One region of the Mesorhizobium humile genome, then DNA from elsewhere that is predicted to be linked to it. Evidence: predicted binding sites of a transcription regulator. Region 1 holds the regulator's gene; each other region holds the start of a gene.

Region 1 (9,960 bases):
TGATCAAGCCGGCGCGCTCCTCCATCCTCCTGGAAACGCTGGTCGCGACCATCCAGCGCCATCGCCACAGCAGCGCCGCGGCGCAACCCGCTGTTGGCGGCGGCAGCCCCCCGCAAGCCGCGCCGGCGCCGACGGCGGCATCGGATCGCGCCATGCTGCAGCCGCCGCCGGGGCGGGCGCGTCCACGCCCCGCCGATGCGGAGCGCGGGCTCGACATCCTGGTGGCCGAGGACAATGAGGTGAACCAGCTGGTGTTCACCCAGATACTCGGCGAGACCGGTTACCGATTCGAGATCGTCGGCAACGGCCGCAAGGCGCTCGACGCCTTCAGCAAGCTCAATCCACGCATGATCCTGATGGATGTGTCGATGCCGGAAATGAACGGGCTGGAGGCGACGGGCGCTATCCGCCGACTCGAGGAGGACATGGGCACGCATGTGCCGATCGTCGGTGTTACCGCGCATGCGCTGAAGGGCGACCGCGAACGCTGCCTGGAAGCCGGCATGGACGATTACCTGCCGAAGCCGATCAGCCCGCGCGCGCTGCTGGAAAAGCTCGAGCGCTGGCTGAGCGCCGAAGCGGAAGTCCGGCGCAGCGCCGGCTAAGCGCGAGACAGACCGGCGGCACCCCGCGAGGAGCATTGACGCATACGTATGGTGCGATCGCACCATATCAAAGCATGTGCCAAGCCAGGACAATGGGCGTATCGATTCCGCCTTTCAGTTACGGGCGGGAGCGGCGACCGCCAACAAGAAACAGCGTCGACTCTACCCCAACGGACCCTGTTTTCGGCGATGGCCAGGCCATGATCCGCTCTGGCGTACAGGCAACGCGCTCTCGTCCGGATTTTATTTCCCGGCGGCCGTGACCCGGCCGCCGGGATATTTTTTGATTCAAAAGTCAGACAAGTTACTGATTCCCGCGGCAAACTCCGGCCGGTCCCGCGAGGCCGCCGCGGACCTCTCCAGACATCCCCGTTCGGGCGTTACTGGGCTGACACGAAACTGTCATGCGACTGTAATAATCGAGAGCTATTGCCCTCACCGGGCGCCGATACAACGGGTGCCGAGAGACCATCTTCCGAACAGGAGCAGGCCACATGAGACATTTCATCCGCTCGGCGGCCGTTGCGATTGCAATGGCTGCGGCATCAACCCTTAGCATCTCCGCCGCGATGGCAGCCGACATTTCCGGCGCCGGCGCCACCTTCCCCTATCCGATCTATGCGAAGTGGGCTGACGCGTACAAGAAGGAGACCGGCATCGGTCTCAACTACCAGTCGATCGGCTCCGGCGGCGGCATCAAGCAGATCAAGGCCAAGACCGTGACCTTCGGCGCTTCCGACGCGCCGCTGAAGGGCGAGGATCTCAACTCCACCGGGCTGGCGCAGTTCCCGATGGTGATGGGCGGCATCGTTCCGGTCGTCAACCTCGAGGGCATCAAGCCGGGCGAACTGGTTCTCGACGGTCCGACGCTGGCCGACATCTTCTCCGGCAAGATCACCAACTGGAACGACGAAGCGATCAAGAAGCTCAACCCCGACGCCAAGCTGCCCGACCAGGCGATCGCCGTCGTGCACCGCTCGGACGGCTCGGGCACCACGTTCAACTTCAGCTACTACCTGGCCGACGTCAGCGCCGACTGGAAGTCGAAGGTCGGCGTCAACACCGCGCTCGAATGGCCGGTGGGCATCGGCGCCAAGGGCAACGAAGGCGTCGCCAACAACGTCTCGCAGACCGGCGGCGCGATCGGCTACGTCGAATACGCCTATGCCAAGCAGAACAAGCTGACCTACACCGACCTGATCAACAAGGACGGCAAGAAGGTCGAGCCGACCGCCGCTGCCTTCTCGGCCGCCGCGGCCAATGCCGACTGGAGCTCGCAGCCGGGCTACGGCGTCATCCTGGCCAACCAGGCCGGCGCTGAATCCTGGCCGATGACGTCGGCCACCTGGATCCTCGTCTACAAGAAGCCCGACGACGCCGCGGCCACGACCGAAGCGCTCAAGTTCTTCGCCTGGTCCTACGCCAAGGGCGACGAGCTGGCCGCCAGCCTGGACTATGTTCCGATGCCCGACGCCGTCGTGAAGAGTGTCGAGGCGATGTGGGGCAAGGACATCGTCGACGCGAACGGCAAGCCGCTGTACTCCGGCATGTAAGTCCTAGCGAATAAGGAGGGCGCCTTTGGGCGCCCTCCTGTCTCTTTCGAAATGCGAGGGGGTAAATGACAGCCGTTTCCGAAGCCGCGACATCGTCCGCCCTGCGGACCAGAGAAGCGACAGTGCGCCGCTTCGCCTTCACCGACATGGCCTTCCGGACGGCCACCCGCCTTTCCGCCATCCTCGTGCTGGTTCTGCTCGGCGGCGTCGCGATCTCGCTGGTCGCCGGCTCGTGGGAGGCGCTGTCGAAGTTCGGCTTCTCCTTCCTCACCACCGAATCCTGGAACCCGGTCACCGAGAATTTCGGCGCGCTGGCGCCCATCTACGGCACCATCGTCACCTCGGCCATCGCCATCCTCATCGCCGTGCCGATCGGCATTGGCATCGCCGTCTTCCTGACCGAGCTTTGCCCGCGTCCTCTCAGGCGGCCGATCGGCATTGCGGTCGAGCTGCTTGCCGGCATTCCCTCGATCATCTACGGCATCTGGGGCCTGTTCGTCTTCGCGCCGTTCCTGCAGACGACGGTGCAGCCCTTCATCATCTATATTTTCCACGGCATACCGGGGCTCTCCAGCCTGTTTGCCGGCCCGCCCTACGGCATCGGCCTGCTGACCTCGTCGCTGATCCTCGCCATCATGGTGCTGCCCTTCATCACCTCGATCACCAAGGACGTGTTCGACACGGTGCCGGCGGTGCTGAAGGAATCGGCCTACGGCATCGGCTGCACGACCTGGGAAGTGACCCGGCGCGTGACCATCCCCTATACCCGCGTCGGCATCATGGGCGGCGTCATGCTCGGCCTCGGCCGCGCGCTCGGCGAGACGATGGCCGTCACCTTCGTCATCGGCAACGCGCACCGCATCAGCGCCTCGCTGTTTGCGCCGGGCACGACGATCTCGGCGACCATCGCCAACGAATTCACCGAGGCCGACGGCGATCTCTATACGTCCTCGCTGGTATCGCTCGGCCTGATCCTGTTCATCATCACCTTCATCATCCTCGCGCTCGCACGCTACATGCTGTTGCGCATCGATAGCCGCACGGGAGCCTGACCGATGTCGACTGCCGCATCGCTTCACCAAAGCCGCAAACGCAAGAACGCCGTGATGATGGCGCTGTGCGTCGTCGCGGCGGGCATCGGCCTCGCCTGGCTGGCGTTGATCCTCGGGGCGCTGCTCTATAAGGGGCTCTCCGGGGTGAACCTGGCCGTGTTCACGCAGATGACGCCGCCGCCCGGCGACGCCGGCGGCCTGCTCAACGCCATCTACGGCAGCATCGTCATGACCATCATCGGCATCATAGTCGGCACGCCGATCGGCGTGCTGGCCGGTACCTACATGGCCGAGTACGGGCGCTTCTCGAAGCTCACGACGATCGTGCGCTTCATCAACGACATCCTGCTGTCGGCGCCATCGATCATCATCGGCCTGTTCGTCTATGAGCTGATGGTACGGCCGATGGGGCACTTCTCGGCGATTGCCGGCGCCGTCGCGCTGTCGATCCTGGTGATCCCCGTCGTGGTGCGCACCACCGAGGACATGCTGAACCTCGTGCCCAACGCGCTGCGCGAAGCGGGCACCGCCATCGGCGCGCCACGCTGGGTGGTGATCCGCTCGGTCGCCTACCGCGCGGCCCTGTCCGGCATCGTGACCGGCATCCTGCTGGCGATCGCCCGCATCTCCGGCGAGACGGCGCCGCTTCTCTTCACCGCGCTCAACAACCAGTTCTGGTCGAGCAATCTCAATGCCCCGATGGCCAGCCTGCCGGTGACCATCTTCCAGTTCGCCCTCAGCCCTTACGAGGAATGGCAGCAGCTGGCCTGGACGGGCGCACTCATAATCACCCTTACGGTTCTCGGGCTGAGCATCATCGCCCGCAGCCTGACCGGACGCAGAGAGGACAGATGAAACCGATGTTGTCCACCGACCTGAACGTAGCCGACACGACCGTCGAGAAGGCCAAGATCGAGGTCAAGAACCTCAATTTCTACTATGGCCAATCGAAGGCGCTGAAGGACATCAACCTGTCCTTGCCGGAGCGCAGCGTGACCGCCTTCATCGGCCCGTCGGGCTGCGGGAAGTCGACGCTGCTGCGCGTGCTCAACCGCATCTACGAGCTCTATCCGAAGCAGAGTGCCGAGGGCCAGGTACTGCTCGACGGCAAGAACATCCTCGACCGCTCGCAGGACCTCAACCTGCTGCGCACCAAGATCGGCATGGTGTTCCAGAAGCCGACGCCGTTCCCGATGTCGATCTACGAGAACATCGCCTTCGGCGTCAGGCTGTATGAGAAGATCAGCAAGGCCGAGATGGACAGCCGCGTCGAGTCGGCGCTGAAGCGCGCCGCGCTGTGGAACGAGGTCAAGGACAAGCTCAACGCCAGCGGCCTCAGCCTTTCCGGCGGCCAACAGCAGCGCCTGTGCATCGCCCGCACCGTGGCGGTGAAGCCCGAGGTCATCCTGCTCGACGAGCCGGCCTCGGCGCTCGATCCGCTGTCGACCGCCAAGATCGAGGAACTGATCGACGAGTTGCAGGCCGACTATACGATCGTCATCGTCACCCACAACATGCAGCAGGCGGCGCGCGTGTCGAGGCAGACGGCGTTCATGTATCTGGGCGAGCTGGTGGAGTTCGACCGGACCGAGAAGATCTTCACCTCGCCGCGCGAAAAGCGCACGCAGGACTACATCACCGGCCGCTTCGGCTGAGTTCATACGAGGACATCATCATGGCCGAACATACCGTCGCTTCCTTCGACGAGGATCTGAGGCAGATCAGCCGGCTCATCAACGACATGGGCGATCTGGCCGGCTCCATGGTCGGCGGCGCGACCAGGGCCCTGCTCGAAACCGACAATGCGCTGGCGCAGCGCGTCGTCTCCGACGACGCCATCATGGACGCGCGCCAGCGCGAGCTCGACGACCGCGCCATCACGCTGATCGCCAAGCGGCAGCCGATGGCGGACGACCTGCGCAACGTTGTCGGCTCGATCCGCATGGCGGGCGATCTCGAACGCATCGGCGATCTTGCCAAGAACATCGCCAAGCGCGTTGGCGCGGTCGGCGTCAGCACCGCGCCGCGCGACCTCACGCATTCGATCGATTCCATGGCGCAGCTGGTGCTGATCCAGGTCCAGGCCGTGACCCAGGAATATATGGTGGGCGACGCCACTGCGCTGGCCAAGCTGCGCAACGACGACGAGCGCATCGACGTCAAATACACGTCCGTCTTCCGCGAGCTGTTGACCTACATGATGGAAGATCCGCGCAACATCACCGCTTGCACGCATCTTCTGTTCTGCGCCAAGAATCTCGAGCGCATCGGCGACCATGTGACCAACATCGCCGAGAACGCCTATTATGTGCTCACCGGTACGCAATTGCCCGCCAACCGTCCCAAGCAGGACGAGACGGCAATGTCGGCGCCGGCGGCCTGACGAGAAGGTTACCCCGATGATCGCGCCACGCATCATGGTGGTGGAGGATGAGGAGCCGCTGGGGGTGCTGCTCCGCTACAATCTCGAATCCGAGGGTTACCAGGTGGAAGTGGTGACCCGCGGCGACGAGGCCGAAATCCGCCTTCAGGAAAACGTTCCCGACCTGCTCGTGCTCGACTGGATGGTGCCGGCGGTTTCCGGCATCGAGCTCTGCCGGCGCCTCAGGATGCGGCCCGAGACCGAGCGGCTGCCGATCATCATGTTGACGGCGCGGGGCGAAGAAAGCGACCGCGTGCGCGGGCTCTCGACCGGCGCCGACGACTACCTGGTCAAGCCGTTCTCGACGCCGGAATTCATGGCGCGCGTCAAGGCGCTGCTGCGCCGCGCCAAGCCGGAGGTGCTGTCCAGCGTGCTCAAGGTCGGCGACATCGTGCTCGACCGCGAGTCGCATCGCGTCTACCGCAAGAAGAGCGAGATAAGGCTCGGCCCGACCGAGTTCCGCCTGCTCGAATTCATGATGCGGCATCCTGGCCGCGTGTTCTCGCGCAGCCAACTGCTCGACAATGTCTGGGGCGAGACGATCTATATCGACGAGCGCACGGTGGACGTCCATGTCGGCCGCCTGCGCAAGGCGGTCAACAACGGCCGCATGCCCGACGTCATCCGAACCATTCGCGGGGCGGGTTACGCGATCAGGGAGGATTAGGGATAGGGCGCGGAAGCGCTGACGGGCTCCGCTCCCGGCATCTGCGATGGTGATTAGCCGAGACGCTTCTAGCGTCGTCATCCACGGGCGGAGCAAGGAGCGTAGCGACGCAGCGCAGACCCGAGGATCCATTCCGTGACTTCGACGCGCCGGGGCGGTGCAGAATTCTGCTCCGCTGCGCCTACGATCGAAGTAACGGCATGGATTCCAGGGTCTGCGCTGCGTCGCTTCGCTCCTGCTTCGCCCTGGAATGACGAAGCTGCGGGGCCATCGCTAATCTCAAGCGTCTGCTGCTGTCCTCAGCGACCAGCGGTCACTTCAAAGCCGCTCAGGCCACGTTTTTTCCGCTGCCCGCTCTTGCCTGCATGCCCGGCGCGAAAATCTCCTGGTCGACGAAGGTCAGCGCGCGCATGGCGCAGCCTTCGCGGATCAGCGGCAGCTCGTTAGGCTCGGTGTCGAAGGAGATCGATTCCGAGTGCTGGCCGCCCGCGGTCTGGGCGATCGCCGCCCTTAGCGCCGGCTCGATCAGGTCGAAGGCGGCCGCGCTGACGCCGACCATGGCCACGGGCGCCGGGTCGATGAGGGCGAACAGGCTGCCGAGACCGAAACCAAGCGCCTCGCCGGCCCGACGGTAAGCCTCCCGCTCGGGGCCGTCCTTCTCGCGCGCCTTGGCGGCGAGGGCTCGCATGTCGGCGTCGCCGACGTCGACCGGCTCGGCGTCCTCGCTCATTTTCATGGCGCTGCGCCAGATCGCGTAATTGCCGGCATAGGCCTCGACGCAGCCGCGCCGGCCGCAGCGGCAAAGCGCGCCGCCCGGGCGGTGGATCATGTGGCCAAATTCGCCGCCCGAGGAATGCGTGCCGGTGAACAGCGCGCCCTTCAGCACCAGACCCATGCCGATGCCGTGCGACAGGAGGATGGCGATGAAGTCGTCGCGATAGCGCTCGGGGTCGCGCCATTGCAGCGCCACCGCCATCATGTTGCAGTCGTTCTCCATGGTGGCGGGGATGCCGAATTCCTGCTCGAGGATGTCGGCGAAAGGAATGTCGGTCAGCGGCGTTATCGGCGACCACAGCATGGCCCGTGCGTGGGAATCGGTGATGCCCTGGATGCCCATGGCGAGGCGGGCGACGCTGCTCACGTCGAGGTCGGGATCCTGCAGCCGGCGCCGGACGATCGCCACGCATTCGCCGATCAAGTCGTCGCGGGGCATGACAAGCGTGTCCAAGCGCTGCTGCTCCTCGGCGACCACCTGGCCGGCATAATCGATCACGGCGACCGACAGGAAGTTCAGCGACAAGACCACGGTCAGCACCGCGGCGGCTTCGGGGTTCAGCGCCAGGCCGATCTGCGGCCGGCCGCGTTTCAGCGCCGTCGGCTCGCTGGCCTTGCTCTCGGTGAGAATGCCTTCCTGGATCAGATCGGCGGAGATCGCCGAAATGGTCGAGTGGCTGAGCCCGGTGGTGGCGGCAATCTCCGTGCGCGAAGGCTGGCCGGCGCGGCGCACGGCCGAAATCACCATGGCGCGGTTGCGCCGGCGCAAATCGTCGTGACGGATTCCGACCGACATGTCTTCGCACGTCCTCCCCGGTCATCGCGGCCTTGTGATGATGCCATGGCCTAGCGTTGACACGCCAGACGGTTCACCATTTGCGGAAACGGCGAACCGTCTGTCTTTTGTTCTGACGCAATTCCGGGCGGAAAACCGCTGCGCACTTTTCCTGGAATTGCTTCTGGATACTGGCAGAAGCCAAGGTCCATGTCATTATTTATTGCGGGTGTCGAAAAAAATGTTCGGACCCATCAAAACCCATCAGAATCGCAGTTGACAGCGTCGTTTTGCTGGATCACTATTTTTTTGAGGCTCGAAAAAAAGCCTCTTTACCGGCCTTCGGGCCAGTCTGGGTCGCGCCGCACAGAGCGCAGGGAGGATATCATGAAGAAATTCGCAGCCGCCATCCTGGCGGGCGTTGCCATGTCGCTGACGTTGGCGTCGGTCGCCGAGGCGAAGGACAAGGTGATCGGCGTCTCTTGGTCGAATTTCCAGGAAGAGCGCTGGAAGACCGACGAAGCGGCGATGAAGGCAGCCATCGAGGCCGCCGGCGACAAGTATATTTCGGCCGACGCGCAGTCCAATCCGGGCAAGCAGCTGACCGATGTCGAAAGCCTGATCTCGCAGGGCGCCAATTCGCTGATCATCCTGGCTCAGGATGCCTCGGCCATCGGTCCGGCGGTGCAGAAGGCGCTCGACGAAGGCATTCCGGTCGTCGGCTATGACCGCCTGATCGAGAACAAGGACGTCTTCTACCTGACCTTCGACAACAAGGAAGTCGGCCGCATGCAGGCCCGCGAGGTGTTCAAGGCCAAGCCGGAAGGCAACTACGTCTTCATCAAGGGCTCGGGTTCCGATCCGAACGCCGACTTCCTGTTCTCGGGCTCCATGGAAGTGCTCAAGGCGGCGATCGACAGCGGCAAGATCAAGAATGTCGGCGAGGCCTATACCGACGGCTGGCTGCCGGCCAACGCGCAGAAGAACATGGAGCAGTTCCTGACCGCCAACGACAACAAGGTCGACGCGGTCGTGGCGGCCAATGACGGCACCGCCGGCGGCGTCGTAGCGGCGCTGACGGCGCAAGGCCTGGCCGGCACCGTTCCGGTCTCGGGTCAGGACGGCGATCACGCGGCGCTCAACCGCATCGCGCTCGGCACGCAGACCGTGTCGGTGTGGAAGGACGCGCGCGAGCTTGGCAAGAACGCCGCCGAGATCGCCTCGCAGCTCGCCAACGGCAAGAAGATGGGCGACATCGCCGGCGCCAAGGACTTCACGACGCCTGGCGGCAACACCGTCAAGTCGCTGTTCCTGACCCCGATCGCGATCACCAAGGACAATCTCAACGTCGTCATCGACGCCGGCTGGATCAAGAAGGACGAAGTTTGCGCTGGCGTTGCCGCCGGCAGCGTCAAGGTCTGCAACTAAGTTTGCCGGCTCTCGATCAAAATCCTGCGCCGCGGCCTGGAGCGGTTCGATGAACCGCTCCAGTTCCTTGTTGCCGCAATCCCGGACGGGAAGCTACGGCGAAGTCGCCGATCCCAACCGCCACGCACTTTTCCTGGGATTGCTTTGAAGCCGCGGCGTTTTCTCAAAAAGATTTGTGTTTCCGCCTCTGGCGGATAGCTTCTAGGCTTGGCCAGGCATCCGCGTCAGACGGGCAGGCCGGCGGGAGGAAATCATGACCGATACGACGTCTACCCAATCGGCGGACACCGCGCGCGCGTCGGAACTTGGCGCTGTCGCCAGGTTCCTGAAGGCAACCGAGATCGATACCCGCATGCTCGGCATGATAGGCGCGCTGCTGCTGATCTGGGTCGGGCTGCACGTGATTTCCAGCCTGCGCCTCGGCGTCAATCCGCTCGACTTCGACAGCCGCACCTTCCTGACGCCGCGCAATCTGTGGAACCTGTCGGTTCAGACTTCGGCCGTGGCGATCATGGCCTCAGGCATGGTGCTGGTCATCGTCATGCGCAACATCGACCTGTCGGTCGGATCGGCCGAAGGGGTGATCGGCATGGTCATGGGCTTTGCCCAAGTGCATTTCCTGGTTCGCTTCGTCGGGCTTGAATTGGGCAATCCCTGGATCTGGGTCCTGGCATTGCTGATCGG
Region 2 (9,960 bases), on a different contig from region 1:
ATCAACTACCGCGACATGGCCGCGGTCGAAGCGGCGCTCGCGAGCCCGGCCCGCGCCGAATCGCGGGCCGCGACCGAGGCGGTATTGGCCAAGTATTTCGAAGGCCGAATCCACCACCACGTCACTATCGCAAACGAGTTTCCTCTGGCCGGAAATTGAATCCCTTCGTCAGCCCGGCCGATGCGGAGGCACCGCACGCGTCTTGCCGAAATCAAGGGGCCCGCCCACCAACGAAATCTTAATGTAAATCAAGCGTAATCCCGACCATTAAAATTGTGCGTATGGGTTGGGGTTGCGCATGCCGGAATATTCTTCCTTCATCCGGTCGATCCGGATCCGCTACATTTCGGGACTGCTTGTCTTCGCGCTGGCCTCGGCCGCCGTCATGTTCGCGCTCAACCGTGTGAATTCGTACCGTCACGAGGTCGATGCCCTCAGCGGCAATTTCGTCATCTTTGCCCGCGACCTCCGCAACGCCACCAATTTCGCCGAGACGACCGGCACCGCCTGGCGCAGCGAGACACGCGACGCGTTGGCGACCGCCGCGCGCGGCCATTCCGAACGCCTGATGGCCGAGATCGGCATCCTGAACGCCCAGCTTGCCGCGATAAGGCCGCGCCTGTCGAAGAACACTCTCAACGCATTGGACACCGCCTCGGTCAATGACGACCTGTTCTGGTCGGCGCGCGATATGGTGCGCAACTTCAACCTGATGGCGGTCGCCCAGAAGGTCGACGAGTGGAGCTACCGCGAGATCCGCAACCAGAACGACCTCTTCGCTCAGCCGATGCTGGTGAAGGTGCGCACCGCATTCGACGAGGAGCGCCGCCTCGCCGATGCTTCAAACGACCGGCTGCTGCTATGGGCGAGCGGCCTTTTGTTCGCCGTGCTCGCCATCGCGGCGGCTCTGATCTTCCGGCCGATGGAGAATGCGATCCGGCGCGCCTTCGCCGAGACCGCCGCATCCTTGTTCAAGGCCGAGGCCGCCGATCGCGCCAAGTCCGAATTCCTCGCCAATATGAGCCATGAGATCCGCACGCCGATGAACGGCGTGCTCGGCATGGCCGAGCTGCTTGCCAAGACGGAGCTGACGCCGCGCCAGAAGACTTTCACCGACGTCATCGTCAAATCCGGCAACGCGCTGCTCACCATCATCAACGACATCCTCGATTTCTCGAAGATCAATGCCGGCCAGCTGACGCTCGACCCCGCCCCCTTCCGCCTGGCGGAAGCGGTCGAGGACGTGGCGACGCTGGTGTCGGCACGTGTCGCCGAAAAGAACCTCGAGCTCATCGTGCGCGTCGATCCGCGCCTGCCGGCCTTCGTCGTCGGCGATGCCGGGCGCTTCCGCCAGATCGTCACCAACCTGCTCGGCAACGCCGTCAAGTTCACCGAGAAGGGCCATGTGCTGGTCGATGTCGGCGGCGACGTCGTCGACGGCGTGGTCCAGCTCAAGGTCCGCGTCGAGGACACCGGCATCGGCATTCCCGCCGAGAAACTGCAAAGCGTGTTCGAGAAATTCGCCCAGGTCGACGGCTCCTCGACTCGCCGCCACGAAGGCACCGGGCTTGGCCTGGCCATCGGCGCGCGGCTTGTCGACCTGATGGGCGGCAAGATCGGCGTCGAAAGCGAGATCGGCCGCGGTTCCGTCTTCTGGTTCGCCGTGCCGCTGCCGGCGCACGACCAGCAGTCGCGCGACGAGCTCGTTCCGGTCGACGTCACCGGCGCCCGGGTGCTCGTCATCGACGACAATCCGGTCAACCGCGACATTCTTCTGGAGCAGCTCAGAAGCTGGAGCTTCGACTGCGCGGCCGCCGAAAGCGGCGCGGTCGGCCTCGCCTTCCTCGACCGCGCCTGCCAGCTCGGCGCCTCTGTCGACTGCATCATCCTCGATTACCAGATGCCCGGCATGAACGGCGCCGATGTCGCCAGAGCCATCGCCGCCGACAGCCGCCTCTCCTCCATCCCGGTGGTGCTGCTGACCTCGGTCGACCAGGTCGATTTCGGCAGGATGGTGATCGATTTCGGCATCGTCGCGCATCTCACCAAGCCGGCGCGCTCGGCGGTGCTGCTGGGCACGGTGATCTCCGCCATCCAGAAGGCGCGCACGCAGGGCGCGAAGGCGCATTTCGTGCGCGAGCCGGTCGCGGCCCACGCGGCCCCGCCGGCATTCACCGTTATCCGCGGCCCGGCGGTGCCCACGCCCGCAGCGCTGGAATCGACGGCGGCGCCGAGCGGCCCGATCGACATCCTGATCGCCGAGGACAATGACGTGAACCAGCTGGTCTTCGGCCAGATCCTCAACGGTTTCGGTCTCAGCTACCGCATCGCCGGCAATGGCCGTACCGCGGTCGAGATGTACCGCTCGCTGCGCCCCCGCCTGGTGCTGATGGACGTCTCCATGCCGGAGATGAACGGCTATGAGGCGACCCGCGCCATCCGTGCGATCGAACAGCAGAACGGCAATCGCACGCCGATCATCGGCGTCACCGCGCATGCGCTCAAGGGCGACCGCGAAAAATGCATCGAAGCCGGCATGGACGACTATCTGCCGAAGCCGGTCTCGCCCGACCGCCTCGGCGCCAAGATCGGCACCTGGCTCAGCGAGACCGTGGCGGCGAAGACGGCTTGAGCGTTCTGCCGAACAAGGGCGGCTCTCGATAGGATCGACTGCCGAGTTCCCGCCAACCCCCCTCTGGCCTGCCGGCCATCTCCCCCGCAAGGGGGGAGATTGGCAGTTTCGGCGCTTCGCCCGGCCTTGCAACGTTGGCGATCGGCGAAGGCCGGCGCGACATCTGATCTCCCCCTTGCGGGGGAGATGTCCGGCAGGACAGGGGGGTGCTGTCCCGCCGACTCTGAATATTTGTTTTCGAGCTTCTACGCGCGCCGGAACGGATAGAGGAATTGCCGCCAATATCCTTTCGGCACCGGATGGCCATGAATGCCATAGCCCTTTGGCCAGCGTCCCTCGGGCAGGTGATAGGTGCCGAACAGCCGATCGAGTAACGGGAAATGGATGGCGAAGTTGACGTCGATCGCCTCCTTCTCGAGGCCGTGATGCCAGTGATGGAAGCGCGGCGACACCAGCACCTTTTCGACCGGGCCGAAACTGGTTCCGATGTTGGAATGGATGAAGGACGAATAGACGTAGACGATCAGGATATAGGTCTGGATCGCCGATTCATCGAAGCCGAGCACGAACATCGGCGTGGCCGTCAGGCTGCGCAGCACGATGATTTCCAGGAAATGCATCCGCGCGCCGGCAATCCAGTCCATCGACTTGGCCGAATGATGCACGGCATGGAAATTCCACAGGAACGGGATGCGATGGAAAGCCCTATGCACCCAATATTGGGCAAGATCGGTCAGGAACATCACCGCCAGCAGTTGCACGATCCAGGGCAGGTCGTGGACCCAGGCACGCACCGAACCGAGGCCGCCTTGCGCGTTGACGAAATTGGACGGCGCGAGCGTCAGGTAGGTCAGTATCTGCACCAGCAGCGACGAGACCAGATAGTAGAACAGGTCTTCGCGCCATTCGTCGCGGAACACTGTCTGAGCCCTGTTGCGGGCGAAAATGCGCTCCAGCGGAACGAACAGGACCCCCATGAACAGGGCGTTCAGGATGAAGAAGTCGAGGCCGAAGAAGACCCCTTCGATCCGCAGCTCGTGACGCGCCGGCAGCATGCCGATGAGCGAGGCCAGGAGCACGGTGACCATCGCCGCCGCGCCGAGCGTCTTTTCCCTGCGCAGCATCATGCTCAGGATGGCCAGGATGTAGCCGGAGATAAGCACGAAATAGAGGACCGGCTTGAAGAACAGCATCTGGTGGATGGGCGCCAGGTCCGGCATCGAGGTCAGCGTCGGGTAGCGCAACACGATGACCATCAGGAGGGCGGTGATACCGGCGAGCAATGCGATCGAGCCGGACAGCCAACCGGAGCCGAACGGTCGCTTGGTGCGCGGCGTTTCGAGCTCGCCGACAACCCTTTTAAGGAAATTCCCCTCCGGCATGATGCCTCCCTTGTAAGACCGCGAATAAAAATACGCGCGGAAATAACTGACCCCGCCCTTACTACCGCAAAGCGCATTAAGATTTAACCGCCGCCGCCCTGACAAGCAGATTCTCGTCGCAACATTAGCAATTGGCTACCGGCGTTGTTGGCGGCAGGGGAAGCTCGAGCCCCTGCAAGGAATGCATGTCGCTACAAGCTGAATGTCTGCTGGATGTGGCGCGCGCACGCCCCGGCATCACCGGTTGCGCAACACCACGCAGGCGCCGCCGACGCTTTGCATCTTGTTGCAGATGCCGTCGGCCTCGCCGCGCGAGTTGGCGCCGATCCTGACCGCGTAGATGCCGCGCCGGCCGATCGGCGTGCGCACCCGGCTCACCACCGGGTCATGGCTGGCGAGCAAGGCCGGGAACCGGCTCCTGACCTTCAGCCATTGGTCGATCGCTGCGGAGCGGCGGAAATTGCCCGCCACCTGCACGCCCCACGGCTTGACGTTGATCGAGGCCATGGCGACGGTTCGCGACATGATCACCGGCAACCGGCGGCAGGCAACCGCGAAGCTCATCTTGGGATCGAGCGGCTGGACGGTCCCGGCATAGGACTTGTCCGAGAACTTGTCGACGGGCTCGCCCATGACGTCGAAGACATAGCTTTCCGTCTCCATCGGCAGGAAGCCGCCCGAACTCAGCCAGCGCGACACGCGGTTCTCGCCGGCATTGTAAGCCGCGGCCGCAAGCCCGAGATTGCCGTAGCCGGCCTTCATCTCGGCGAGATATTTCGCCGAAGCCGGAATGGCCTGCTCGATGTCGAAGGGATCGGCAAGACCGCGCATCTTGGCGGTGCCCGGCATGAATTGCGCGATGCCTTCGGCGCCGACCGGGCTGACCGCGTTCGGATCGAAGCGGCTTTCCTTCCAGATCAGCCGGGCGAAGAAATCCCTGGGCAGTCCGCTCTCTAGGGCCTGGGTCTCGATCAGATCGCAGACACGGTTGATCAGCCGTTTGCCGGCGGACCGCGACTGCGGCGGGTCCGCCAGCGCTTGAGCGGTAAGGATCAGCACGCAGATCAGGATCAGCGTCGCGCGCGGCAAAAGCGGCATCGGCCTACTCGGCCGCTGCCTTGCCGTGTCCGTAGCGCTGCTCGATATAGTCGCCGACCATCTTCTCGAAATCCTGCGCGATCGACGGACCGCGCAGCGTCGCCGCCTTCTTGCCGTCGATGAAGACGGGCGCCGTCGGCGTCTCGCCGGTGCCGGGCAAGGATATGCCGATATCGGCATGCTTGGATTCGCCCGGACCGTTGACGATGCAGCCCATCACCGCGACCTTGAGGTTCTCGACGCCCGGATATTTCTCGCGCCACACCGGCATGTTCTTGCGGATATCGGCCTGGATGCTCTGGGCGAGTTCCTGGAATACGGTTGACGTCGTTCGCCCGCAGCCGGGGCAGGCCGCGACGATCGGCACGAACTGCCGGAAGCCCATGGTCTGCAGCAATTCCTGCGACACCTGCACCTCCCGGGTGCGGTCGCCATTCGGCTCCGGCGTCAGCGAGATTCGGATCGTGTCGCCTATGCCCTGCTGCAACAGGATGCCCATCGCCGCGGAAGAGGCGACAATGCCCTTGGTGCCCATGCCGGCTTCGGTGAGACCCAGATGCAGCGCATGGTCGGAGCGGGTTGCGAGCTCGGTGTAGACGGCGATCAGGTCCTGCACGCCGCTGACCTTGGCCGACAGGATGATCTTGTCGCGACCAAGCCCGATCTCTTCCGCCATCTCGGCCGACAGGATCGCAGACTGCACGATCGCCTCGCGCGTCACTTCCTGCGCGGTAAGCGGAAAGCCCTTAGCCTGGTTGTCGTCCATCAGCCGGGTCAAAAGCTCCTGGTCGAGGGAGCCCCAGTTGACGCCGATGCGAACCGGCTTGTCATATCTGATCGCCATCCCGACGATCGCCGCGAACTGCCGGTCCTTCTTGTCCTTGAAGCCGACATTGCCGGGATTGATGCGGTATTTGGCCAGCGCCTCGGCGCAGGCCGGATGATCGGCCAGAAGCTTGTGGCCGATATAGTGGAAGTCGCCGACCAGCGGCACCTCGATACCGAGCCTCAGCAGCCGCTCATGGATGCGCGGAACCGCCGCCGCGCTCTCGTCGCGGTCGACCGTGATGCGCACGATTTCCGAGCCGGCGCGATGCAGCGCCGCGACCTGGGCGACGGTCTGGTCGACGTCGGCGGTGTCGGTGTTGGTCATCGACTGCACGACGACCGGCGCGCCGCCGCCGACGATCACGCCGCCGACCGATACGCCGACCGACGTGCGCCGCGGGAAGGGAGAGGAAAAATATCCGGTCATGCCGGCCGCCTTCATCTGGGAGTTCCGGGCATGAGGTGGCGGAGCAAAGATGGCTTGTCAATGGCAAGCCGCGGGCAAGGCCGGCAAATCGGCTGCAGCCGTGCGAAAAACGCCGACTCTGCCGATCGCAAGATCTGCGACCGAACTTTCCATCGATTTCAGTTAAAAAGCACCACGCCGGTGGCATTTCTTGCCACCGGCAGTCTCACCGCGGCGGGTTGCGGTGATGGTGCCTGGAAGAGCTTCAGTGTGTCGTTGGGCTACCCTTCAGCTTTTCAATCTCGTCCTTGATTGCCAGCTTGCGTCGCTTGAGATTCACGATTTCGAGGTCGTCGACCGAAGGATGGTTCATCGCATCGGTGAGCTCGCGCTCGATGTCACCGTGTTTCCGCTGCAACTCATCAAGATGGGACGCAAGAGACATGATTGGTTCTCCCTTTCATGGTTTCCTCGATTGCAGCCGTCGCGGACGCCTCCACCGCAGGTTGCGACTGTGACGGCACAATGACAGTTTGCCACCAAGCGATCTCGATGTCGAATGCCACGTGGTAGCATTCCACGGCAAAGTGAAATGTGATATGAGCCGCGCGCCGGCCACAACAGACAACCCAACCGGTCCCGCCCACACAGCCCGATTGGGCGATGCATACGCTAAACGGTAGATAATGTCCGAACAGGAACAGGCTGAAATACGCCTCGAATATTCCCGGCTCAAACAAGAACACGCCGATTTCGACGCCGCCATCAACGCGATGATCGCCACGGGCTGCGACCCGCTTCAGATCCAGCGCATGAAAAAGAAGAAGCTGCTGCTGAAAGACCGGTTGTCGGCGCTGGAAGACCGCATCATTCCCGACATCATCGCCTAGAGCAAAGCTCACTCACTAGAGCAATTCCAGGAAAAGTGTGAGCGGTTTTCCGTTCGGAATTGCATAAAAACAAAGGGATAGAGCGGTTTGCCGTCTCCGTGAAACGGTGAAACGCTCTAAGAGATCGAAAGCCTGGCCGCGCGCTCGCGCAGCACGGCAACGAGTTCGTCGGTCCGCTCCCCGGATGTGTCGATCGGCACCACCAGGCACATCGTCGCCTCGACCGTGCCAGGGGCCGAGAACACCGGCGCCGCAAGGCATTTGGTGTAGGCATCGACCAGGCCTGACGTGACGCAATAGCCGGTGACGCGGGCCCGCGCGATGTCGTCGATGAAATCGTCGAGCAGGAGCTTGCGGCCGTCGGGCAGCACGAGATCGTCTTCAGAGACCATCGCTTCGATCCGGCCTCGGTCGAGGCCGGCAAGCAGCAGTCGGCCGGAGGCTGTCCAGGGCAGCGGGATCTGCAGGCCGGTGGCCGAGCTGATGCGGAACGGCCTTGTGCCCGGGCTCGAATGGATGATCGTGTAACGGCCGCTCTGCAGCATGCAGAGTTCCGACGTCTCGCCGGTCTCGCGCGACAGCGCGTCGACCTCCTGACGGCCGCGCCTGAGCAGATCATTGCCCCGCATATAGGCCATTCCATAGAGATAGAGCTTCTTGCCGAAATAGACGCGGTTGCCGTCGCCGGCCATTTCCAGCAGCCCGGCTTCGACCAGTTCGCGCACCAGCGTGTAGGTCGTCGAGCGCGGGGCATTCAGCCTCTTGGCCAGCTCGCCGATGCCGATCGCGCGCTGGTTGGCATGCAGGAATTCCAGCATGTTCAAGACTCTGTTGAGGCCCTTCTCGCGCGAGCCCGCCGGCCGCTCTTCGTCCGCGCCTTCGCCCGGCCACCCGGTCAACGTTTCACTATCTTGCATTGCTCATTCCTGGTGTTAGTATCTGTCCTGTACAGGATACACACGTCTCTTGTAAGAGACAAATGCTTTGTCGATTGCCGGCGCGTGTATTCACAAGGGGAACACAACACGAAAGGAGGTCGCCGTGAACGACACATCCGGAAGACGTGATTTTCTGAAATTGGGTATGGCGGGGCTGGCCACCGCCGGCGCGCTCACCGCAGTCAGCGCCGAGAAGGCGGCGGCGCAGGCTGCGTCCGACAGCGTGCTGCGCACCGCGCTCGATCGCGGCAAGCTGATCGTCGGCACCGGCAGCACCAATGCGCCGTGGCACTTCGAGAACGATGCCGGAGAGCTGGTCGGCATGGACATCACCATGGGCCGCATCCTCGCCAAGGGCCTCTTCGACGACCCGACCAAGGTCGAGTTCGTCACCCAGGATCCGGCGCAGCGCATCCCGAACGTGACGACCAACAAGGTCGACATCACCATCCAGTTCATGACCATGACCGCGCAGCGCTCGCAGCTGATCCATTTCTCGCGGCCTTACTATGTCGAAGGCGTCGCGCTGCTCACGCTGCCTGGCTCCGAGAACAAGACCTTCGACAAGCTCCTGGCGAACGGCGCCGCCACCCGCATCTCGATCCTGCAGAATGTCGACGCCGAGAGCTCGGTGCACTTCGCCCTGCCGCAGGCGCAGGTGCTGCAGATCGACACCCAGGCCAACGTATTGCAGGCGCTGGAATCGAAACGCGCCGACGCCGCTGCGGTCGATCTGTCGACGGTGCGCTGGCTCGCCTCGCGCAATCCGGACAAATATTTCGACGCCGGCAAGAGCTGGTACTCGATGCTGTACGGCGCTGCCGTCCGACAGGGCGATCTCGACTGGCTGACCTTCGTCAACCAGACCTTCACCATTGCGATGTTCGGCCATGAGACGGCGCTCTACGACGCCGCCTTCAAGGAGTATTTCGGACAGGAGCCGCCGCCACGCCATCCGGGCTTCCCGGTCATCTGACCAGGCCGGCGGAAGCGCGCGGTAAAGCGCTCTTCCGCCTGTTTCTCCTCGACACCGGCCATGCGGATGACGAATCCTAGAGCAATTTCAGGAAAAGTGTGAAGCGGTTTTCCGTCTGAAATTGCGTCAAACAAAGAGATCGTTCGTCACCGCGAGCCATTGAGATGGACGCATGGGCTATACGCTCAATTTCAACCTGATCTGGCGGCATTTCGACAAGCTGTGGGGCGGCCTGCTGCTCAGCCTCGAGCTTGCCGTCATCTCGATCGCCATCGGCATCGTCATCGGCCTAGTGCTGGCAGTCTGGTATGTCTCGGCCGGGCGCGTCGTGCGCGCCTTCATCGCCGCTTACGTCGAGTTCATCCGCAACGTGCCGCTGATCCTGCTGGTCTATCTGGTCTTCTACGGCCTGCCGACCGTTGTTGACCTTGCCTATAGCGCGCAGACCTCGTTTGTCGTCACGCTGTCGGTCTATAGCGGCGCCTATCTGGTCGAGGTGTTTCGCTCCGGCCTGGAGGCCGTGCCGCGCGGCCAGCTCGACGCCGGCAAGGCGATCGGCCTGACGCCGTGGCAAAGGCTGATCCATGTGCGCCTGCCGACGATGTTGCGCATCACGCTGCCGGCGCTGTCCAACACCTTCATCTCGCTGTTCAAGGACACCTCGATCGCCTCGGTCATCTCGGTGCCCGAGCTCACCTACGGCGCCCAGTGGATCAACTTCAACACATTCCGCATCGTCGAGGTCTACCTGGTGACGACGGCGATGTATCTGGTCACGGGCTACGCTCTTCTCTTTGCGCTCCGCCTCGT
Region 3 (9,960 bases), on a different contig from region 1:
ATATTCGATGATCAAGGCGGCCGCCGCCAATGGCTGGATCGACGGCGAGAAGGCGATGCTGGAATCGCTGCTTGCGCTGAAGCGGGCGGGCTGCGACGGCGTGCTGACCTATTTCGCGCCCGTGGTGGCGCAGATGCTGAAGGGCTAGGGCTGCTTCGCGATGTTGGAATTCTAACGGGATTCGTTAGAATGCATCCATGAGCAGGAATGAAGTCATCGAACGGTTACGGAAGAACGCAGATGCCATCAGGGGCATGGGCGCGACTTCGCTTTATCTGTTTGGATCGGCCGCCCGCGGCGACGCACGCCGGACAGCGATCTCGATCTCTTCATAGACTATGATCCGGCGCGGCGCTTTTCCTTGATCGACCTCGTCGTCATCAAACAATTTCTCGAAGAGAAGATGTCGGCCGAAGTCGACATCACCACACGGGACAGTCTTCATCCGATGTTGAAGGCTGATATCGAACGATCGGCCGTGCGCGTATTTTGATGGCACCGCGTCAGACCAAGCCGATCATCGCAGAGATCATTGCGGCCCTGGATGGCATCGCCTAAATCGATCGCACCGAAAAAATACCGCTTGCATTTCGCAATCAGCCAAGCTACCTAACAACCGCTTGCAAATTACAACTGGTTTAGGAGGCAATGATGTCCAGGCTGCGTGTCAACGCTTTCACCTTGTCGCTCGACGGCTACGGCGCCGGCCCCGACCAGAGCCTCGCCAACCCGCTCGGGGTGGGCGGCGAAAATCTGCACAAATGGATGATCAAAACCCGCTCGTTCCAACAGATGATCGGCAAGGATGGCGGGACGACGGATACCGATGACGAGTTTGCCGTGCGCAGTTTTGAGAATGTCGGCGCCTGGATCCTCGGTCGCAACATGTTCGCGCCGAGCCGCGGCGAATGGCCGGACGACAACTGGAAAGGCTGGTGGGGCCCCAACCCGCCCTACCACGTGCCGACCTTTATTCTGACGCATCACAAGCGCGCGCCGATCGAGATGGAAGGCGGCACGACCTTCTACTTCGTCGCCGACGGCATCCAGTCGGCGCTCGAACAGGCGAAGGCAGCTGCCGGCGACAAGGATGTGCGCGTCGGCGGCGGCGTTTCGACCGTCCGTCAATATCTGCAGGAGAAGCTCATCGACGAGATGCATCTGGTTGTCTCGCCGCTCCTGCTCGGCTCGGGCGAGCATCTGTTCGCCGGGCTCGACATGCTGAAGCTGGGATACCGCTGTACCGGGCAGGTGGCGACCGCCGATGCGACGCATGTGATGATCGGGCGGGTGTAGGCGAAGTAGCTCTTTCTCCCCGTTCACGGGGAGAAATGCCCGGTAGGGCAATGAGGGGCAGCGCTGCCGGTTAGAGGTTGGCCAAGCACCTGTGGCACCTGCCCTTGCGGCGAATGGGATTTCAATCGCCCACGTCGGCGCCGCCCCTCATCCGCCCTTCGGGCACCTTCTCCCCGTTTACGGGGAGAAGGAAGAGGCGCCTCAATACTTCTCCGGCACGTAGAGGTCGCGCGGCAGAACCTGGCGCTCGTATTGCGGGTTGAAGACACGCTCCGGCAGCGAAATCTCCTCGTGTGGCACCTCTTCATACGGCATCTGCTGCAACAGATGGTCGATGCAGTTCAGCCGCGCGCGCTTCTTGTCGTTGCCCTCGACGATGAACCAGGGCGCTTCCGGAATGTTGGTGCGTGCGAAGGTCTCTTCCTTGGCCTTGGTGTACTGCTCCCAGCGCACGCGCGACTGCAGGTCCATGGGCGACAGCTTCCACTGCTTCATCGGATCGTGGATGCGCATCAGGAAGCGCATCTGCTGTTCTTCGTCGGTGATCGAGAACCAGTATTTCACCAGCGTGATGCCGGAACGGACCAGCATGCGCTCGAATTCCGGCACGTCGTGGAAGAACTCCTCGACCTGGTCCCCATTGGCAAAGCCCATCACCCGCTCGACGCCGGAGCGGTTGTACCAGGAGCGGTCGAACAGCACGATCTCGCCGCCCGCGGGCAGATGCGGCACGTAGCGCTGGAAATACCACTGCGACTTCTCGCGCTCGGTCGGCGCCGGCAACGCCACGACGCGGGCGATGCGCGGGTTCAGCCGCTGCGTGATGCGCTTGATGACGCCGCCCTTGCCGGCAGAATCGCGGCCCTCGAAGATCACCACCAGCTTCTTCTTGTGGTAGGCGACCCAGGACTGCAGCTTGATCAGCTCGGACTGCAACCTGAGCAACTCGCGGAAATAGGTCATGCGCTCCATGGAGGGCGGATGCGATTTCTTGTAGATCTTGGCGATCTCGAGCGAGAGCGCCGGCTCGGAAAGCTCCAGCTCATAGTCTTCGTCGAGCGTGTCCTCGAGTTCGGCTTCGAGCCAGTCCTTCGCCCCGGAATTCGATTTCAGTTCATTCATCGCGCAGCTCCGTCTGCCTGTCGGCCATCATCGCTTCGGAATCCGCTCCGGCTCCGGCCGGACACTCCGTAAGCCGACTGAGATACAGAGGCGCAATGACGGTTTTATTGCAATCGCCCGTCGCAAACCTCGAAGATATGTGATCGGTCCGTATCGACAGCAGGGCGACAAGCGGCGCGAATTGTCCTACAAATCCCCTCGCCTCTTCCAGCGCTCGCCACGGCGCTTCTTTCAAACAAATTGCGAGGACTGACATGGAATACCGCACGCTGGGCCGATCCGGCTTGAAAGTCTCGACATTGACGCTTGGCACCATGACCTTCGGCGGCACCGGTCCGTTCGCCGCCGTCGGCAATTCGGATCTCGCGGAAGCCAGACGCATCATCGACACCTGCATCGATGCCGGCATCAACCTCATCGACACCGCCAATGTCTATTCCAACGGCTTGTCGGAAGAGATCATCGGCGAGGCGCTTGGCGGCAAGCGCAAGAACGATGTGCTGATCGCCTCGAAGGCGCGCATGCGTATCGGCACCGGCCCCAATGACGAGGGCCTGTCGCGCCACCATCTGATCCGCGAATGCGAAAAGAGCCTGAAGCGGCTCAAGACCGACGTCATCGACGTCTATTTCGTCCATCAATGGGACGGCCTCACCCCGGTCGAGGAGACGATCGCGGCGCTCGACACCTTGGTCAACCAGGGCAAGATCCGCTACATCGGCTGCTCCAACTGGTCGGGCTGGCAGGTGATGAAGGCTCTTGCCGTCAGCGACAGCCGCCATCAGGCCCGTTTCGTCACCCAGCAGATCCACTACACGCTGGAAGCGCGCGAGGCCGAATACGAATTGCTGCCGATCTCGGTCGACCAGGGCCTCGGCGTGCTGGTCTGGAGCCCGCTGGCCGGCGGGCTGCTCTCCGGCAAATACCGTCGCGACAGCCCGACCGCGCGCCAGCTTGGCGGCTGGAAGGAACCGCCGATCCGCGACGAGGACCGCCTGTGGCGCATCGTCGACGTGCTGGTCGACATCGGCAACGCGCGAGGGGTGTCGGGAGCGCAAGTCGCGCTTGCCTGGCTGCTTGGACGTCCGGCCGTAAGCTCGCTGGTGATCGGCGCCCGCAACGAGGCGCAGCTCAAGGACAACCTCGCCGCGGCCAGCCTGTCGCTCAGCGAAGAAGAACGGCAGCGCCTTGACGTGGTTAGCCGACCGCCGGTGCTTTATCCCTACTGGCACCAGCAGTTCACCGCCAGGGACCGGTTCGGACCGGCCGATAAGGTGCTCGACCGCTCGCATGCCTAAAACAGTCAGCCGGTGATAAAGCGCCAGACTTCCGGGTCGGGCTTTATCTGTCCGCTCAGCACGAAATATTTATACAGGACGAGCAGCGAGATCGCCTGCTCGTCCTGTTCATTGCCGAATTTGCGGCAATAGGCGTTGGCGGCGGCGGTTATCCGCCCCGCCTCGGCGGGATGCTTTTCGAAATAGGCCACCTTGTCGACCAGGTCGGAGAAGTCCTGCCGCAGCGGCACGTAGTGGACATTGGGCTCGACCTGGGCTTCCGCAAACCAGGTTTCGTAGGTCGGCTCCGGCATCAGGCAGAGCGAATTGGAGCTCATGATCCATTTCAGGTTTGTCGCGACGTCATTGCCTTCGAGCGAGACGATGTAGCGATACTGTCGCTGCTGCTCGATGTTCAGGAACGGCTTGCGGTACCCATCCGGCGCGTCGGCCCTGTGGGAACCCGCATCGCAAATCGGCAGCTCGGCGGCCTTTTCCACGAACCGGGTGCGGAGCGGATTGTTGAGGTGACCGCGCCAGACCACCATCGGGCGCTTATCGGCGAAAGACAGCTTGTCGGGCGGCATGTAGAAGTGACGGAACTTGTTCAGCTTCATCAGCACGCCGTTCGCGTTGTCGTCGCCGATGGGCCGGTCCTTGACGATCCTCGGTACCTCCGGAACGCCGACGACGTCGCCGAATTCGAAATCGATCAGCAGGCCGGGATCGAAATAGCGGGCGAATTCCTTGAGGTCGTAATAATACATGCTGGAAGCGGACGGCAGCTTGCCGACAGCTATGGCGTCCGGACTGGTCACGAACGGGTGTTGCAGTTTGTTGTAGTAGTTCAGTCGCTCGCGAACCGTCTTGCCCGAAAGCCTGGCCTGCTCGAGCCTGCTGGCCAGGCGGTCGCGGAACAGGGATTGCGGTGCGCGGTCACGCGCGAAATTGCGCGCGTAGTAGAACAGCTTTGCGGCGGTTCGTGAGAGTGTGGCCATGCGTCCGCGAGTTCAGCAAGATGGTCAATGGTAGTCGGCCTTCATCCCCCTCGTCTCCTACAGCATTCTCCCAGCCATGTTGCAAGCCCGCTAATGCGAATGACCCCACAGGACCTTACGCTGCGACGACGGCGAACCCTCTTGCGCGCAGACCGCGCCGGTCGTCATGCAGTGAGGTGACCAGTCGATCGCGGCTGCCGGCGATGTGAGCGGAAAGCAGCCGCGCCGCTTGCTCGGCATCGCCGCTCCTGACGGCGGCGAGGATGGCATGATGTTCGGTCCAGGCGCGGCCGAGGGCCTTCTCATCGCGCACCTCCAGCCAGCGCGCCCGCGACAGCCTGGTCATTGCATCGCGAACGGCCCTGAGCAGAAACTCGTTGCCGGAAAGCCTTGCCAATTCGATGTGGAAATCCAGGCCGACGCGATGCCACTCCTCGCGCGGCGTCTCGGCATCGCAGGAATCGAGCATCGCCGCGATCACCTCGATGCCGCCGCGGTCGTCGAGCGCCGCCGTCAGGCGAACCGCCGCGACCTCGACAGCCTCGCGGTAGACGGCGATCTGTCCGAGCTCCGCGAGGTTGATCGGCGCCACCGTCCAGCCGCGGCCATCGCGGCCGACCAGCCCTTCCGTTTCCAGGCGCAGCAGCGCCGCTCGCACCGGCGTGCGCGAAGCGCCGAACTGGCTCTCGATCCAGCGTTCGGTCAAACGTTCGCCCGGGCCGATCTCCAGCCCGAGGATCATCTCGCGAAGCTGCCTTTCGACATTTTGCATCTGCGACATTGTCGTTCCGTTTTCCAACGCCGCATTGACAGCGGCTAATGTCAGGTCCATGACGAATACCAGCTTGGTATCCCAAATCGGTATCCGAAACAACCCCAGCATTGGCATGCCTGACATGACGTCCAACGAATCCGAACAGAGCGGCTTCAACATCCATTGGCGGCGCAACCTCGCCGTCTGCTTCGCCGGCTCGTTCAGCACGCTTATCGCCATGACGCTGCTGTTGCCGTTCCTGCCGCTTTACGTCGAGCAACTCGGCGCTGAGGGCCACGCGGCCATCGTGCAGTGGTCGGGTATCGCCTATGGTGCGACCTTCTTCGCGGCAGCACTGGTCGCGCCCTTGTGGGGACGACTGGGCGACCGCTACGGCCGCAAACTGATGCTGGTGCGCGCTTCGTTCGGCATGGCGATCTGCATGTCGCTGACCGGCATGGTCCAAAGTGTGTGGCAGCTGGTGCTGCTTCGGCTGCTGATCGGTTTTGCCGGTGGCTATTCGTCAGGTTCGACAATTCTGGTGGCGATGCAGACGCCGAAGGAGCGTTCGGGTTGGGCGCTGGGCGTGCTGGCGGCGGGCATCACGGCGGGCTCGCTGGTCGGACCGCTGCTCGGTGGGCTGCTGCCGCCGCTGATCGGCATCCGCGCGACCTTCCTGCTGTCCGGCGCCGTCATCTTCCTGACCTTCCTGGCGACGACTTTCCTGATCAAGGAGAATCCGCCGGCGCCCAAGCCCGCCTCGACGGCGAAGCCGAAAAGCGGCTGGTCGCAGATTCCCGACAAGCGGCCGATCATCGCCATGCTGACCACCGGCATGCTGCTCGCCTTCGCCACCATGTCGATCGAGCCGATCATCACCGTCTATGTGCAGCAGCTCGTCGAGGACCAGAGCAAGGTCACCATGGTCGCCGGCGTCGTCATGTCCGCGGCGGCGCTCGGCACCATCCTGTCCTCATCCTGGCTGGGAAAACTCGCCGACCGCGTCGGCCACTGGAACGTCGTGGTCGGCGCCCTTGCTGTCTCGGCCTTGCTGCTCATTCCGCAGGCCTTCGTCACCAATGGCTGGCAATTGATCGGCCTGCGCTTCCTGATGGGACTGGCGCTGGGCGGACTGTTGCCCTGCATCACCAGCGTTATCCGCCACAACATCCCCGACGGGATCGGCGGCAATGTGCTTGGCCTGGCGATCTCGGCGCAATATGTCGGCCAGGTCGCGGGACCGCTGTCCGGCGGCTACGTCGGCGGCCATTTCGGCATGCGCTCGGTCTTTCTGGGCACATCGGTGCTGATGGCGCTCGGCGCGGTCTATAACTGGATTGTCCAGTCCCGGCGGGCACGGCATATGCTGCTTGAAGCCGGCGAGTCCTGACCGGCACATCGCCCAACCGCAGCATGGAGCATCCAGGATGAGTCTTACGGCCCAGGCATCAGGCGGCGGGAGCCGCGTCCTCGTGCTGGCAGCCGGCCTCGTCGGCGCGGCCGGCGTGGCGTTGTCGGCGGCGGCCGCGCATCGCGGCGGCGCCTTCACCGGCACGGCGGCCAACTTCCTGCTGATGCATGCGCCGGCGTTCCTCGCCATCGGCCTTGCCGGCGGCAACCGCTGCCTCAGGATCGCCAGCCTCGTCCTGCTCGCGGGCCTGCTTCTGTTCTGCGGCGATCTGCTCGCCCGCGATTTTCTCGGCTCGCGGCTGTTCCCGATGTCGGCGCCGATCGGCGGCACCTTGTTGATCGCCGGCTGGGTGGCGATCGCCGTCTCGGCGCTGTGGCGCCCGCGACCCTGACCTATCTTTGCCCTGACCTACCTTTGCCCGAAACGCCGCTTGCGCTGGCGCACCGGCAATCCGTCCACGCGACGCCGTTCAGGCTGCTCGGTTCCGGGCGTGATGCCCCAATAGTTGCGGTAGATGTCCTGAAACAGATGGCCGATCGGATGCATGACCACGTTCTCCTTCTATTGAATCGATCCAATACGCCGGCGTAAAATATGACCGTGGGTCAGCCGCGCTTGCGCTCCACGAGAAAGCGCGGCGCGCGCTTCCACGGGCCCAATCTGCCCCGGCGTTTCTCGCTGGCGGCGACCGAGGCGATGCCCCAGTCGTCGCGGTAGATGTCCTCGAACAAATAGCTCACCGGATGCACGGCGCCCTCCTGTCGAAACCCGCCATATACGGGACTTGGATCGATTCAAACCATAGGCCTCATCCACCTCAAGTCAAGCTAAAATTTGAATCGATCCAACAAAAATGTTAGATGACCTGCGACAATTCAGCGGTCATGTTCGTCGCGTGACCGGATTCGGAGGAACGACATGGCATCACTCCTCGAAGGCCAGGCAAGACCGATCAGGCTGGCCGACATCGCCAAGGCCGCCGGCGTCTCGCATGGCACGGCCTCGAACGTTTTCAGCCGCCCCGAGATCGTGCGCGCCGAAGTGCGGGAACGGGTCAAGGCGGTCGCTGAGCAGATGGGTTATGCCGGCCCGGACCCGAAAGGCCGCCTGCTGCGCGCCGGCAAGGTCAACGCCATCGGCGTCGCCACCACCGAGCCCCTCTCCTACTTCTTCGACGATCCGTTCGCCCGCGTGATGATGGCCGGCATTTCGCAGGCCTGCGACGCCACCGGCGCGGGCATCGCGCTGGTCTCGGCCGCCAACCAGGAAAAGCTCGCCTGGAACATCCAGAGCGCGCTCGTCGACGGTTTCGTGCTGTTCTGCATCGAAGGCGGCTCGCGCCTTGTCGACCTGACGCGCGAGCGCAGGCTGCCTTTCGTTGCGCTGGAACTCGGCTTCCAGGACGAAACGGTATCGGCCATCGGCGTCGACAATGTCGCCGGCGCAAGGCTCGCCGCGCGCCATCTCGCCGAGCTCGGCCATCGCCGCTTCGCCGTGCTGTCGCTCGGCTTTGCCGACAATCCCACCGGCTTCGCCACGCCGGAAGCCGTGCGCAGCGCAGTCTACACCGGAACGCGCGATCGCCTTGCCGGCTATTTCGAGGAGCTTTCCCGCTTCGGCATCGATACGGCGAAGATCCCGGTCTACGAGACCGAGAACGAAGACAAAAGCACCAGGGCCGGCCTCGAGGCGATCTTTGCCAAGGAGGAGCCGCCGACCGCCATCCTGGCGATGTCGGACCGCATGGCGCTGATAGCCATCGACTGGCTGAAAGCCCGAGGCCTCAACGTTCCCGGCGACGTCTCCATCGTCGGCTTCGACGGCGTGCCGGACGGCGCGCTGTCCACGCCGCCGCTGACGACCATCGCCCAGCCGATCATCGAGATCGGCCGCCGCGCCGCGCGCATGATCCTCGACCATGACGGCGCGGTGCGGCGCGAGACGATGGGCGTCGAGTTCATCGTCAGAGGCTCGACCGGCCCCGCTCCAAGAGGCTGAGCGACCTTTCGCTTGCAGCTAGCAAGCAATAGTTGGCAATGGCGCGGAGAGCGTGCAGGATGCCTAGTTAGCCTTTGATGGCGACGAGGACATCGGCGCAATGAGTCACTTGGACAGCGAACCGGTTGGTGATCCTGCGAACCTCGGCTTCGACAAGGTACGGTTGACGCGACTCAAGCATTGGATGCAGCGCTACACGGACACGGGGCGCTGGCCCGGCGGTGCGGTACTCGTCGCTCGCCACGGAGAGCTCGCCTTTTTCGAATGCGCCGGGCACGCCGACGTCGAAGCTAAGCGGCCTTGGCAGCGTGACCTCATCGCCCGCATCTGGTCGATGACCAAGCCTGTCACCGCGGTCGCGCTGCTGATGCTGTACGAGGAAACGCGCGTGCATCTCGACGACCCGGTCGAAGCCTATCTGCCGGAATTCAAAGATATGCAACTTCTGATACCCGGCGCGACCTCGCTCGACCAGACGGTGCCCGTCAAGACGAAGCCGACGATCCACCATCTACTGACCCACACATCGGGTTTGAGCCTCTTTACCGGCCCTCGCTTACTCGGTGAAGCTTATGCTAGAGAAGCGCTCGGCCTAGCCAAGGGCTATGGTGGGCTCGACAAGATGGTGCGCCGGATCGCCGAGCTGCCGTTGGAGTGGGAGCCGGGTACGAGATGGCAATATAGCGTCGGAAGTGATGTCATCGGCCGTATCGTGGAAGTCGTTTCGGGGATGACGCTCGACAAATATTTCGTAACACGGATCTTCGAGCCTCTCGGTATGACCGACACAGGTTTCTCGGTGCCGGAATCCGAGATGAGCCGCTTGCCCCCGCAGTATGAGGTAACCCCCGCAGGCATAGCATTGAACGAAGCGCCGGAGATTTCGGCGTGGCGGCAAGGCAAGGTTGATACGTTCTGCGGCGGAGGCGGCCTCGTCGGAACCATCGACGATTATTGGCGGTTCGCCGAAATGCTACGCGCTGGAGGCGAACTCAACGGCGAACGCATCCTCGGTCCGCGCACTTTGAGATTGGCGGCGTGCAATCACCTGCCGGGAGATCTTGCCTCGTTGGCAACCGAAGTTTGGGCCGAGACCCAATTCGA

Evidence for each region. The regulator PhoB, encoded in region 1, activates phosphate uptake and scavenging genes when phosphate is short. The targets are predictions, from matches to a motif close to TGTCATNNANCTGTCAT.
Region 2: RFM52_RS26600 (YdcH family protein) is a predicted target of PhoB. The motif match lies at 6,861-6,877, and genes of this name have one in related genera.
Region 3: ppk2 (polyphosphate kinase 2) is a predicted target of PhoB. The motif match lies at 2,514-2,530, and genes of this name have one in related genera.

What each region holds. Positions count from the first base shown of each region.
Region 1 covers NZ_JAVIIV010000010.1:213,959-223,918, reverse strand. The annotation lists gene RFM52_RS17365 (response regulator) at 1-605, shown strand, start outside; gene pstS (phosphate ABC transporter substrate-binding protein PstS) at 1,100-2,158, shown strand; gene pstC (phosphate ABC transporter permease subunit PstC) at 2,224-3,210, shown strand; gene pstA (phosphate ABC transporter permease PstA) at 3,214-4,065, shown strand; gene pstB (phosphate ABC transporter ATP-binding protein PstB) at 4,062-4,865, shown strand; gene phoU (phosphate signaling complex protein PhoU) at 4,886-5,593, shown strand; gene phoB (phosphate regulon transcriptional regulator PhoB) at 5,610-6,299, shown strand; gene RFM52_RS17330 (ROK family protein) at 6,628-7,869, opposite strand; gene xylF (D-xylose ABC transporter substrate-binding protein) at 8,236-9,276, shown strand; gene RFM52_RS17320 (sugar ABC transporter permease) at 9,530-9,960, shown strand, end outside.
Region 2 covers NZ_JAVIIV010000022.1:50,165-60,124, forward strand. The annotation lists gene RFM52_RS26575 (hypothetical protein) at 1-159, shown strand, start outside; gene RFM52_RS26580 (response regulator) at 299-2,632, shown strand; gene RFM52_RS26585 (sterol desaturase family protein) at 2,878-4,014, opposite strand; gene RFM52_RS26590 (lytic transglycosylase domain-containing protein) at 4,252-5,112, opposite strand; gene ispG (flavodoxin-dependent (E)-4-hydroxy-3-methylbut-2-enyl-diphosphate synthase) at 5,117-6,367, opposite strand; gene RFM52_RS26600 (YdcH family protein) at 6,612-6,791, opposite strand; gene RFM52_RS26605 (YdcH family protein) at 7,033-7,236, shown strand; gene RFM52_RS26610 (IclR family transcriptional regulator) at 7,353-8,153, opposite strand; gene RFM52_RS26615 (transporter substrate-binding protein) at 8,278-9,150, shown strand; gene RFM52_RS26620 (amino acid ABC transporter permease) at 9,323-9,960, shown strand, end outside.
Region 3 covers NZ_JAVIIV010000009.1:38,143-48,102, forward strand. The annotation lists gene hemB (porphobilinogen synthase) at 1-148, shown strand, start outside; partial or broken gene RFM52_RS15300 (nucleotidyltransferase family protein) at 198-493, shown strand; gene RFM52_RS15305 (dihydrofolate reductase family protein) at 652-1,296, shown strand; gene ppk2 (polyphosphate kinase 2) at 1,498-2,418, opposite strand; gene RFM52_RS15315 (aldo/keto reductase) at 2,673-3,716, shown strand; gene RFM52_RS15320 (glycosyl transferase family 90) at 3,722-4,693, opposite strand; gene RFM52_RS15325 (GntR family transcriptional regulator) at 4,809-5,474, opposite strand; gene RFM52_RS15330 (MFS transporter) at 5,590-6,837, shown strand; gene RFM52_RS15335 (DUF423 domain-containing protein) at 6,875-7,249, shown strand; gene RFM52_RS15340 (hypothetical protein) at 7,267-7,404, opposite strand; gene RFM52_RS15345 (hypothetical protein) at 7,464-7,607, opposite strand; gene RFM52_RS15350 (LacI family DNA-binding transcriptional regulator) at 7,777-8,856, shown strand; gene RFM52_RS15355 (serine hydrolase domain-containing protein) at 8,957-9,960, shown strand, end outside.